Salmonirosea aquatica: one gene and its partner. Each later gene encodes a partner of the first gene's protein in a complex. Links are inferred from orthologs where the notes say so. Each region holds a gene or a part of one and is shown in the gene's direction. Other genes may lie near its edges.

Evidence for each region.
Region 2: the proteins of carA (region 1) and carB are in contact, whole or in part, in a solved structure (PDB 1KEE), measured with the Escherichia coli proteins. The link is inferred for Salmonirosea aquatica from one-to-one orthologs.

What each region holds. Positions count from the first base shown.
Region 1 is NZ_WHLY01000002.1:3,158,380-3,164,597, forward strand. Bases 44-3,002 are described here. They hold carA (glutamine-hydrolyzing carbamoyl-phosphate synthase small subunit), read left to right. Parts: upstream 44-950; coding sequence 951-2,054; downstream 2,055-3,002. Other genes in these bases: rplQ (50S ribosomal protein L17), read left to right, coding at 80-829; GBK04_RS14390 (thioredoxin family protein), read right to left, coding at 2,115-2,462; GBK04_RS14395 (rhodanese-like domain-containing protein), read right to left, coding at 2,414-2,824; eno (phosphopyruvate hydratase), read left to right, coding at 2,900-3,002. In the rest of the region: more of eno, read left to right, coding at 3,003-4,171; GBK04_RS14405 (FtsB family cell division protein), read left to right, coding at 4,305-4,640; GBK04_RS14410 (low molecular weight protein-tyrosine-phosphatase), read left to right, coding at 4,735-5,247; gpmI (2,3-bisphosphoglycerate-independent phosphoglycerate mutase), read left to right, coding at 5,244-6,218. UniProt on the Escherichia coli protein: Small subunit of the glutamine-dependent carbamoyl phosphate synthetase (CPSase).
Region 2 is NZ_WHLY01000002.1:915,665-922,274, forward strand. What follows is about bases 1,143-4,493. They hold carB (carbamoyl-phosphate synthase large subunit), read left to right. Parts: upstream 1,143-1,449; coding sequence 1,450-4,293; downstream 4,294-4,493. Other genes in these bases: GBK04_RS04935 (energy transducer TonB), read left to right, coding at 1,143-1,193; GBK04_RS04945 (putative quinol monooxygenase), read right to left, coding at 4,383-4,493. Also shown: GBK04_RS04930 (hypothetical protein), read left to right, coding at 1-339; more of GBK04_RS04935, read left to right, coding at 381-1,142; more of GBK04_RS04945, read right to left, coding at 4,494-4,685; GBK04_RS04950 (M20/M25/M40 family metallo-hydrolase), read right to left, coding at 4,807-6,348; GBK04_RS04955 (aminotransferase class V-fold PLP-dependent enzyme), read right to left, coding at 6,466-6,610. UniProt on the Escherichia coli protein: Large subunit of the glutamine-dependent carbamoyl phosphate synthetase (CPSase).

The sequences.
Region 1 (6,218 bases):
AAGCTGCCACATAATTAGAAAAATGAGACACGGAAAGAAATTTAACCACTTAGGAAGAACGGCCTCCCATCGCAATGCCATGCTATCGAACATGGCAGGTTCATTGATTTTGCACAAACGTATTGAAACGACAGTGGCTAAAGCCAAAGCCCTGCGCAAGTATGTCGAGCCACTTTTGACCAAATCAAAGGATGACTCCACGCACAGCCGCCGGGTAGTTTTCTCGTATCTGCGTGACAAAGAACCAGTGAAAGAGCTTTTCAACGTAGTGGCTGACAAAATTGCGGATCGTCCCGGAGGGTACACGCGTATTGTGAAGCTAGGTACCCGCCAGGGAGATGCAGCTGACGTTTGTATCATGGAGTTGGTTGACTTCAACGAAACCATGCTACTGGCCACTGCCGAGAAGCCTGCCAAAACCCGTCGGAGCCGTCGGGGAGGTGGTAAGAAAGCTGACAGCGCTGAGACAACCGAAGCAAAAGCATCTAGCGAAACGAAAGAGGGTACCCCCGCTGTCGTGGAAGAAACCACCAAAGCTGAGCCAGTAGCTGTCCAGGAAGAGAATGCTGTCGAAGCGGATGACCTGGAAAAAGTAGAAGGAATCGGACCCAAAATTGCCGAAGTACTCACTGAGGCAGGTGTTGATACTTTCGCCAAATTAGCTGATTCTACGCCGGAAACCATTCGCGAAATTCTGGATCAGGCAGGTTCACAATTTGCTTCGCATGATCCCGCAACCTGGCCACAACAAGCCAAATTGGCGGCAGATGGTAAATGGGATGAGTTGAAAGCCTGGCAGGACGAATTGGACGGAGGACGAGAAAATTGATAGAACAGAAATCAGAAATGATTGTAAGCAATTGATAAAAGGGGTTGAACGTTTTCGTTTAACCCCTTTTTTTGTGTATAAACTACTACTTTTGAAAACTACACTTTTGTACCGATAGAATATGACTGAAACACAAGAAGCCTTATTACTACTGGAAGACGGCACGGCCTACCGGGGCTTGGCCTTGGGAAAAAAGGGAACTGCGGGCGGAGAAATCTGCTTCAATACGGGTATGACCGGATATCAGGAGATCTACACGGATCCTTCGTACTACGGTCAGATTGTGGTGAACACCACCTCACACATCGGGAATTACGGGGTACAGCTCAACAGTGAAGAAGAGTCAAGCTATGTGAAAATCAAGGGAATGGTATGCAATACTTTTTCCAATGTATACTCTCGGTATACTGCCGACTTTTCATTACAGGAGTACTTTGAACGTGCCAATATTGTGGGGATCAGCAATGTGGATACCCGTCACCTGGTACGTCATGTGCGCGAAAAAGGCGTTATGAACGCCATCATCTCTTCTGAAATACTGGATGAGAATGAACTGATGGAGGAATTACGAAAGGTACCTTCCATGGCCGGCCTGGAATTATCTTCCGAAGTAAGTACCACAGAACCCTACTTTGTGGGCGACGAAATGGAAAGCCGCTGGCGCATTGCGGTAATGGATTACGGCATAAAGAAAAGCATCTTGCAAAACCTGACTCTGCGCGGCTGCTACTGCAAGGTATTTCCCGCCCAAACGCCTTTTTCCGAAATCATGGAATGGCAGCCGGATGGGTTCTTTATTTCTAATGGCCCCGGCGATCCCGCTGCGATGCTATACGCTGTGGAAACGGTAAAGGAAATGATTGAATCCAACAAACCCCTGTTTGGCATTTGCCTGGGTCATCAATTGCTGGCCGAGGCGAGTGGTATCTCTACCTACAAGATGCATCACGGACACCGGGGATTGAACCATCCTGTTAAGAATCTTATTACGGGCTTATGCGAAGTGACTTCCCAGAACCATGGCTTTGCCGTAAATCCTGACGAAATCCTGAATCACCCCGATGTGGAGGTAACGCATGTGAATCTCAATGATAAGACCATCGAAGGCATCCGCCGCAAGGATCGTCCGGCTTTCTCGGTACAGTACCATCCCGAAGCATCGCCCGGTCCCCATGACTCAAGGTACCTGTTCGATGAGTTCGCGCGGTTGCTGGCCGAGGCGTAAGGAAGTTTGATTTGATAATAGCAGTGGAGTCAGGTGGAAACACCTGACTCCAATATGTCCTCACAAAGCCCCATCAATCACCTCACGAAACTCCTTCTCCGGCATTAGACCCATTCCTCGCCACAGCAACATCCCATTTTTGTAAAGAAGAAAAACTGGGATTTCATCGACCTGTAGGCTTCGTGCCAGAGCTTTATTGTCGTCGTAATTGATCGTTTTGATGGTTGCTTTCCCCGCGTATTCTTTCGTAAGCTTTTCCAGGGTAGGTGCCATCTGCTTGCAGGGGGCGCACCAGGGAGCAAAGAAATCAATGAGTACGGGTTGGGTCGAGGCAATCAGTTTCTGAAATTCATCCTGGCTCATTCCTGCCGGAACTTCCGAGGTACCCTCGTTTTTCTCGGAAGGCATACTGGCCGCTGACCATTTAAGGTACCCCCCTGCATATCATATACCTCCTTAAAACCATTCTGAGCCAATAGCTTGGCGGCCTGTCCGCTCCGGCCACCGGACAGACAATAGACGAAGACAGGTTTGTCTTTATCCAGCGTTGCTATCTTCTGCACAAAGACCGGATCGCGAAAATCAAAATTAGAAGAGCGGGGTAGGTGTCCCTGCACGTACTCGGCGGGTGTTCGAACATCCAAGAGCTGACCCTGTGGCGCACCGGCGAGTTTTTGATCAAAGGCTTCAACCGATAGGGGCGTTTGGGCAGTTCCGGCCAGGGATGCCAACGTCAGCATGAGCAATATGATGCATTTCAGGAGTTTCATGTCGGTTCCCAATATTTTACGTTATTTTTGTTCTGTTAAAATTAACCATTTACCCATACAAACCCAAAGCTGCACATGAGTACTATTCAGTCAGTACACGCCAGACAAATTCTGGATTCACGAGGAAACCCTACAGTAGAAGTTGATATTCGTACCGAAAATGGCTATCTGGGCCGTGCCGCCGTACCTTCCGGCGCCTCCACAGGCAAGCACGAAGCCGTAGAATTGCGTGACGACGACGATAAAGTGTATGTCGGCAAAGGCGTACTGAAAGCAGTAGAGAACGTCAACGATATTATTTATCCCGAACTGATCGGTCTGTCGGTTTACGAGCAGAACCTTATTGACAAGATCATGCTCGAGCTTGATGGTACCTCCAACAAAGGAAAATTGGGTGCCAATGCCATTCTGGGTGTTTCGCTGGCCGTAGCCAAAGCCGCCGCGCAGGAAGCCAACCTACCCCTCTATCGTTACATCGGGGGTACCAACGCCAACACGCTGCCCGTGCCGATGATGAACATTCTGAACGGTGGTAGCCATGCCGATAATTCCATCGACTTCCAGGAATTCATGGTAATGCCGGCCAAAGCCGATACGTTCTCTGATGCCCTCCGCATGGGCGTGGAAGTGTTCCATACCTTGAAGAAAGTACTGAAAAGCAAAGGATATTCGACCAATGTCGGTGACGAAGGCGGTTTTGCACCCAATATCAAATCCAACGAAGAAGCGATTGAAATTGTAATTCAGGCGATTGAAAAAGCGGGCTACAAACCCGGTGAAGAGATCTTTATTGCAATGGATGCGGCTTCTTCCGAGTTTTACGAAAATGGTGTCTATCACTTCAAAAAATCTGACGGACGCAAACTATCCTCGGCCGAAATGGCGGGCTATTGGGCTGACTGGGTTAGTAAGTACCCCATCATTTCGATCGAAGACGGCATGGACGAGGACGACTGGGACGGCTGGAAAGCAACCACTGAAAGTATCGGTAGCAAGTGTCAGTTGGTCGGTGACGACCTGTTCGTGACCAATGTGGACCGTTTGCAGCAAGGGATCGATCAGAAAATCGCCAACGCGATTTTGATCAAAGTGAATCAGATCGGCTCGTTGACCGAAACGATCAATACTGTAAACCTGGCCAAGCGCAACAGCTACAAGAATATCATGTCGCACCGCTCGGGCGAAACCGAAGATTCAACTATTGCCGATCTGGCCGTTGCCCTGAACACCGGACAGATCAAAACGGGATCGGCTTCGCGTTCTGACCGCATGGCGAAATACAACCAGCTACTTCGCATCGAGGAAGAACTAGGCGAAACCGCCTACTTCCCAGGTTTGAAGTTTTAAACCGTTCGAGTAAAAAACCGGGGCCTGGTGTCCCGGTTTTTTAATAGGGTACTCTGCCTGAGCTAGATGTACTTCACGATTGTGCCAATAATAGAACCCGCTTCGTAGCTATCCATCAACTTACCTCCAGAAAATGGCCCGACTTCCCTACTGGCTTCTGCGCCTGATGCGCTACCTGCGTAACTTCTACATAGCCACCTTAGTGGGCTGGGTGGTGTGGGTTGTGTTTATTGACGATAACAACATCTTTGTGGTGCTAAGCAATCGGCAAAAAATGAAGGATCTGGAGCAGGACCGGTTGTACTATCAGGAACAGGTGCGGTTGGTAAAGAAAGAGCGGCAGGAAGTATTCGGCAATCAGGCCATGGTTGAAAAGTGGGCCAGGGAAAAGTACCTCATGCGCAAACCTACAGAAGATGTGTACGTAATCGTGGATGAAAACGGACAGTCTATTGAGAAATTAAAGTAAGGACGCGGTTATTCTCGGAGCAAAGAAGTGGCTCCATTCGTGAAATTCCGCATTTTCAACTTTCAATCGCCGGCGACCCGGTTTCAACTTTCAATTGATCAAGGTACTCTTTGTCTGCTTGGGGAATATCTGCCGATCGCCACTTGCGGAGATTGTTTTCAATAACCTGATACAACAGGCGAGTCTCTCAACCCACATTCAATGCGATTCGGCGGGTACCGCCTCCTACCACATTGGTAGCTTACCCGATCGCCGCATACGGCAGATAGGGCAGGAAAAGGGTTTGGTACTAACGCACAGAAGCCGGAAATTAGCGGGTGATGATTTCTATAATTTCGATTATATCGTGGCCATGGATGAGGCCAACTTTGAGGATATCCGCAATCAAAGCTACCGTAGCAGTGGATTTTATTTCCCCGAAGATCGGTTATTTCTGTACCGGGAATTCGATTCCGAAGTGCAAGCCTCGGACCCACGGGAGCATTTCAGTGTCCCGGATCCTTATTACGAAGATATCGTTTTTTTTGAAGAAGTATATCGGATTGTAGAGCGCTGCGGAACCCGCTTTTTAGAATTTATAATTGAAAAAAATAATTTGAAACGATGAATAAGAAAGTCATACTGATTATCCTGGACGGTTGGGGCATTGCCAAGCAGGGCGAGGAAAATCGCTCGGCCATTCTTGCTGCCAACACGCCCTTCTATGATAGTATCTTGCAAAGGTACCCCCACAGTACCCTACAGGCGAGCGGCCTGGCGGTGGGACTACCCGATGGGCAGATGGGTAACTCCGAAGTGGGGCATACCAATCTCGGGGCCGGGCGCGTCGTGTATCAGGATCTGGTAAAAATAAACCTGGCCGTCGAGGATGGCTCCCTGGCGAAGGAACCCGTTCTGGCCAACGCCTTTGACTACGCCAAAACTACGGGTAAGAAGGTACACTTTATCGGTTTAGTATCGGATGGGGGGGTACATTCGCACATCAATCACCTCAAAGGTCTTTGTACATTCGCACATCAGGCCGGACTGGACAATGTATTTGTGCATGCTTTTACTGATGGCCGCGACTGCGATCCGAAGAGCGGATTGGGCTTTTTGGAGGATTTGCAAAAACACATGGCTACTACAACCGGCAAAATCGCCAGCATCACGGGCCGGTACTACGCCATGGACCGCGACAAGCGCTGGGAGCGGGTGAAGCTGGCCTACGATGCCATGGTAAACGGGATAGGGGCGCAGGTACCTGAAAGCGGGCTGATGGAGGCCGTGTTGGCCTCCTATGCCAACGATGTTACGGACGAGTTTATCAAGCCGATTGTAGCCGTCACGGAACAGAACGAACCCGTGGCTGTCATCGAGGATGGTGATGTGGTACTATGCTTCAACTTCCGGACCGACCGGGGGCGCGAGATTACCGAAGCTTTGACGCAACGCGATTTCCATGAGCAGAATATGCACAAACTGAATCTGCGTTATATTACGATGACCAACTACGACGAATCGTTTCAGAACGTAGGGGTTATTTTCGATAAGGACAACCTGACCAATACGTTGGGAGAAGTACTGGAAAAAGCAGGG
Region 2 (6,610 bases), 2.2 Mb from region 1 along the record:
TTCGACGACGAAAGTCGCAACGAAGTGTTGTACGCCCCGGCGCTGCGGGCCCAGTTGCCCACGGATGTGGAGTTGCTCTATATTCATCTGCCCGACACGGAAGTGAATGACAACAGCGCGCTCTGGAAGAAATTCATTGTCCGCCACAAATTAAAAGGCGTACACCTGTACCTGACCGACGATCAGGTGGTGCAACTGCTTTTCAGGCTTAACCCATTGGCCTACCCAAGTTTTGGCATCATGAAGCCTAATGGCAAGTACGCCTCCCGCAACGCCCCACCGCCTAGTCAGGGACAAAACGCCGCGCAGGCGATTCTGAAAGTGCGGGAAGGACGGTAAGTTATGGGCGTTTGGCTTTGTGTGTGGTTAAATAGTTCGCAATGAAATATTTACTCCTACCTATATTCATCATCTTGTTTGCAGAAGAGGCGGAAGCAACAGGAAAGGCCAGTGATAAACTTGTCAAAGATGGCGATACGCTCACTCTTTTAACCAAACCGCTCGACAAACTGCTTTTCGTGGACAGTCTGTGGTACAAGACTGATAAAAAACCGGAATTCAGTAGAGTTATTGACTGCTGGACGGGCTACACGGCTATCTGGACTTTGGAAGGCCGTGAACTTTTCCTAACGGCTATCGAAAGTTGCACCCGAACCGATGAACACTTTCAAGCCGACCTGTCGGTGTTGTTTGGCTCGCAAGTGAAGAATGGGAAGGTCAGGGCTGACTGGGTGAGTGGCGAGCTCGTTATCCCCGTTGGGAAACTGCTCCGCTACTTTGAGACGCCCTCTATGTCTTACTACGAAGGCGAACGCGTTCTGACGATGCAGGATGGCCTGCTGGTAAAGGAAGAGCGGTTCGATAACTCAAAAACCTACCAATCCAAATTCACAAAAAGCGCGAAGCTATTTTACGAATACATTTACAGCCACATCGACTGGTCAAGGATTCCAAATTTAGGAGATAAAAAAGTGAAAGTCTTCTTAAAAGTTACCGCGGGAAGTGATCGAAGACCTGATTCGGTTGCGTTTATGAAAAAATCAAACTACTACTCCATAGACCAGGAAGCTATGAGGGCAGTAAAGTCTCTACCCGAATGGGACGTTTATTACCGTCGTGGGAAGCCCTACCCGGTACCCTGGAGTTTGCCTATCCTCTTTGACGAAACTACCCGGAAGAAGTACGCTTTCTAAGTAGATTGATTCCATTTATTCCCAGCGGGGAAAAATTATCCTATTCTTCGTATATATAGGATTATTCTTAAAATACATCTGTGAAATTCCCTTTTTACTAATCCGAGTGAGCCTTTTCGGCCTGCGCGCCTTAACTTTGTGGAATTTTTGGGCGTACCCCTCGCCGGTTCCCTATAACTTCGGTTGGGAAAAAGTACGGCGAGCGTTCAAAAAGCACGTATAAGCTCGTATTATTTTATAAACCCAAACTACTACCGTGCCAAAAAATCCGAATATCAAGTCCGTTCTTATTATTGGTTCAGGTCCCATTGTCATTGGCCAGGCCTGCGAATTCGATTACGCCGGCTCACAGGCGGCCCGATCGTTGCGCGAGGAGGGCATTGAGGTAAGCCTCATCAACTCCAATCCGGCCACGATCATGACCGACCCGATCAATGCCGACTTCGTGTATTTGCTCCCGCTGGAAAAAAAGTACATCATCCAGATTCTGGAAGAACACAAAGCCGCCGGAAAACCAATCGACGCCGTTTTGCCAACCATGGGAGGCCAGACGGCGTTAAATTTAGCAATCGACTGTGATAAGGCGGGTATCTGGAAAAAATACGATGTTAAGATCATCGGCGTGGATATCAAAGCCATCGAAACTACCGAAGACCGTGAGCTGTTCCGCCTCAAAATGCTGGAACTCGGTGCCAACGTATGCCAGGGCCGCATAGCGCGTTCGTTTCTGGAGGGTAAGGAAATCGCCCAGGAAATCGGCTTCCCGCTGGTTATCCGGCCCTCTTACACGCTGGGCGGCACAGGTGGCGGCTTTGTGGACAAGCCCGCTGATTTCGACCGTGCCCTTACCAACGGTCTGCACGCCTCACCTACCCATGAAGTACTGGTGGAGCAGAGTGTGATGGGCTGGAAAGAATACGAATTGGAACTCCTGCGCGACGGCAATGGCAACTTCATCATCATCTGCTCCATCGAAAACTTCGACCCGATGGGCGTTCATACGGGCGACAGTATTACGGTGGCTCCGGCCATGACCCTACCCGACACCCTGTATCAGCAAATGCGCGACCTGGCCATCCGCTGCATGGCGGGCATCGGTTCATTCGCGGGGGGATGTAACATTCAGTTTTCGGTCAACCCTGAAAACGACCAGATCATCGTCATCGAAATCAACCCGCGCGTGTCGCGCTCCTCGGCGCTGGCTTCCAAGGCTACAGGGTACCCCATCGCCAAGATTGCCGCCAAAATGGCCATCGGCTACAACCTCGACGAGTTGATCAACCCCATTACAGGTACCACCTCGGCCTTCTTCGAGCCCAGTATCGACTACGTGATTGTGAAGGTACCCCGCTGGAACTTCGATAAATTCCAGGGTGCCGACCGCTCGCTGGGCCTGCAGATGAAATCGGTAGGAGAAGCCATGGGTATCGGACGCAACTTCCAGGAAGCTTTGCAGAAGGCCTGCCAGTCGCTCGAGATTCGCCGCAACGGCCTGGGCGCCGACGGCCGCGAACTACGCGACCAGGAAAAAATCAAGCAAAGTCTGGCGCACCCGAGTTGGGACCGCCTGTTCCATATTTACGACGCCTTCAAGATCGGGCTTTCATTCAAATCCATCCAAAATCTGACCAGGATTGATCCCTGGTTTTTGCGGCAAATCGAGGAATTGATTGAACTGGAAAACAAAATCCACGCGTTCGATCTTGAAACCCTACCCAAAGACTTGCTGCTGGAAGCCAAGCAAAAGGGGTATGCCGATCGTCAGCTTGCGCATTTATTGGGCGTGAAAGAAAGCAAAGTGTATGACCGTCGTAAAGAACTGGGCATCAAACGTGTATACAAATGCGTGGATACCTGCGCGGCCGAATTCGAAGCTAAAACGCCCTACTACTACTCGACTTTCAATACCTCGCAGGAGAATCCCGACAATGAATCCATTGTCAGCGATAAGAAGAAAGTGGTGGTGCTGGGCTCCGGCCCCAACCGCATCGGGCAGGGCATCGAGTTCGACTACTCCTGCGTCCACGGGGTACTGGCCGCCAAGGAAGCGGGCTATGAGACCATCATGATCAACTGTAACCCCGAAACAGTATCCACCGACCCGGACATTTCGGATAAGCTGTACTTCGAACCTGTCTTCTGGGAACATGTGTACGATATCATCGAGCACGAAAAACCCGAGGGCGTCATCGTGCAGCTCGGTGGACAGACGGCTTTGAAAATGGCCGAGAAGCTCGACAAGTACGGTATCAAAATCATCGGTACCAGCTACCAGGCGCTCGACCTGGCCGAAGACCGCGGGCGGTTCTCGAATCTGTTGCAGGAGCTGGACATCCCCTACCCTAAGTTCGGTACGGTGCGGACGTCGGATGCGGCCGTAGATTTATCCCGTACGCTGGGCTTCCCGCTGCTGGTGCGCCCCAGCTACGTACTGGGTGGACAAAGCATGAAGATCGTCATCAACGAGCAGGAACTGGAACAGCATGTAGTCAAGATCCTGCACGATATTCCCGATAACAATATCCTGCTCGATCACTTCCTGGAAGGTGCCATCGAAGCCGAAGCCGACGCCATCAGCGACGGTGAAGATGCCTACATCATCGGGGTTATGGAGCACATCGAGCCCGCCGGGATTCACTCCGGTGACTCGCACGCTACCCTACCCCCTTTCGATCTTTCCGATGAAATCATCGCGACGATGGAAGAGTATTCCAAACGCATCGCGCTGGCGATGGGTGTCAAAGGCTTGCTCAATGTGCAGTTTGCGATAAAAAATGGCGTAGTATACGTGATCGAAGCCAATCCGCGCGCATCGCGGACGGTACCTTTCATCTGCAAGGCCTACCAGGAACCGTATGTCAACTACGCTACCAAGCTAATGCTGGGCGACAAGAAAATTTCAGATCTAACCTTCAACCCCGTCAAGAAAGGCTGGGCCATCAAAATTCCGGTGTTCTCGTTTAACAAATTCCCCAATGTGAACAAAGAACTCGGACCTGAAATGAAGTCGACAGGTGAGGGGATTTTCTTCATTGAAGATTTACAGGACGATTTCTTTCTGAAGGTATACGGAGAACGGAATATGTACATGAGCCGTTAATGACTTTCAGCTCAAAACAAAAAAGCGGGTGGTTCCGAAGAACCACCCGCTTTTTTGTTTTGATTGCTGCCGATTCTACCTAAAGGTACCTACTCTGCCCCTTTGGCAGAAAGGATATCCACATATTCAATCGTGGGGTCTTCGGATAAAAGCGCCGAGGCATTAGCCATCAAGGCTTTGGCAATTTCGCCGTTCATGTGAGCATCCCGACCCGAGGTATCGTTGAAAGAATCAAAAATTCCGAATTCGTTATCGCTTAATTTGATCGCGTACCAGGTAATGGTACCTTCTTCGGCCTGTGCCAGCGGCAAGGCTCCTTTGATAAACTCTTCTACTTCTTTTTCTTTTCCGGCCTTGGCTTTCAGCCGGGCCAATATTCCTACTTGTACCATTTTTGTAAGGATTAGTTGTTGAAAAATACGACAGATACTTCCCTAACAACTACCCCGAACGCATTCGGTTCAAAGTTCTCCCCTATTCAATCATTTGGTGCCGCCCTGAATCGGCGGAACTTTAATCTATCCCTCCCCGACGGGTAGCATCTCGTGGAGTAGGCCAGGTGGTAGGCTCGCCGTTGCGGCCCACAGGTACCCGCACTTCCCGTGAAGTCATTTTATCATCCTCGCTGGCCTCGTAGGCCAGGATAGCGGCCAGAATCACGTTGTTGCGCACATCGTCGAACACAATCTTGTCGTAGGTATCCAGGTTGGTGTGCCAAGTGTAGTTGCCATACGACCAGCTCAACGAGCTTAGGGAAAAGGCAGGTACCCCGGCGGCCAGAAAAGAAGCGTAGTCAGACCCGCCGCCGCCCGGATTGCCAGGAAAGGTGTAGGTAATACCCTTTGTGATATCATCGGGAACCGGCCTGAGCCAGCGCCCCAGGTAGTCGTAAGCCTGCACGAAGCCCTGCCCCGAAATACTCGCCACGCGACCCGTACCATTGTCCTGATTGAAAAGTGCCTGAATTTTGGGCATCATATCGGCATGATCCTTCACGAAGGCGCGGGAACCGTTGAGCCCCTGTTCTTCGCTGCCCCAGTGTCCAACCAGAATCGTCCGCTTGGGATTGGGATAAACGGCTTTTAGCACGCGCATTACCTCCATCATGGTGATGGTACCCGTACCGTTGTCGGTAGCGCCCGTGCCACCGTCCCACGAATCGAAGTGGGCCGAAAGCATTACGTATTCATCGGGCTTCTCGGTGCCTTTTATCTCGCCGATGGTATTGAAGGTAGGTACCACGCCCGTTTCCTTCGATTCGGCCACGATATTCAGCGTAGGTTTTTCTCCGCTTTCGACCAGGCGGTACACCAGGCCGTAGTCTTCCAGGCTGAGATCCAGGGTAGGTACCTTTTTGGTGTAGGCACTGAAAATCTTATTGGCCCCGAATCCCTGCGACCAGTACGAAGTCAGGATGCCCACCGCTCCGGCGTTTTCCAGCGCCAGGGGTAGGTCGCGCCGTCCTTTGCCCGTTTTTTGTACGCGCAGATCCCAGGCTTTGGTCATTTCTTCGCGCTCCTTTTTAAGTTTGTCGAACGACTCCTCCGTGGCAAATTCCTTCCAGTTATAATCGGGCCGCCCGGTGGGCTGTAGCATCGAAATCATCACCAGCTTGCCCTTCACGCTGGGTAGCCACTTCTGGAATGCCAGCGAATCGGCAAACTCGGGCAGAATAATCACCTCCCCTTTCACACCGCCTTTGGGGGTAGCCGGACTCCAGGCCAGTTGGGTACCCGCCAGGGTTTTTACCCAGGGGCTCACCATGTCGATATGCGTAATGCCACGATCCCAGCCCCGCCATTCGCCCCACTTCTCATTGCGGGCCGCAATTCCCCAGCCTTTGTATTTTTCCACGGCCCAGTCGTGAGCCTGCTTCATTTTTGGGCTACCTACCAGCCGGGGGCCGATTTCATCCATCAGCTCGTGGGCAATTTTTTCAAGCTGCGAATTCTCCTTCTCTTCTTTGATGATTTTATCAACAACCGTGTTTTGTGCTTTTACAAAAGAAAATAATCCAAAAATCAGAAAGTAACAGAGTGCATAGTGTCTTTTCATTGAAATGAAGTTTTTTGTTTGGTTAAATATAGGGGTTGATGCTGAGAAAATGACAGGGTACCCCAATTTTTGCAAAAAGCCTTTTAACTTCTGCTTTTCTTCCTTGATCAATTCCGATTAGCTTTCCGTTAACAACGCCCGCAGTCCCGCTACGCACCGCTCTACCTCGTCCTGCGTAGTATAATGTGACAGGCTGATTCGAAGTACCCCATCGTTCATATCCTCCACACCCATCGCCCGCAAAAGTCGGTAGGCGTAGAAG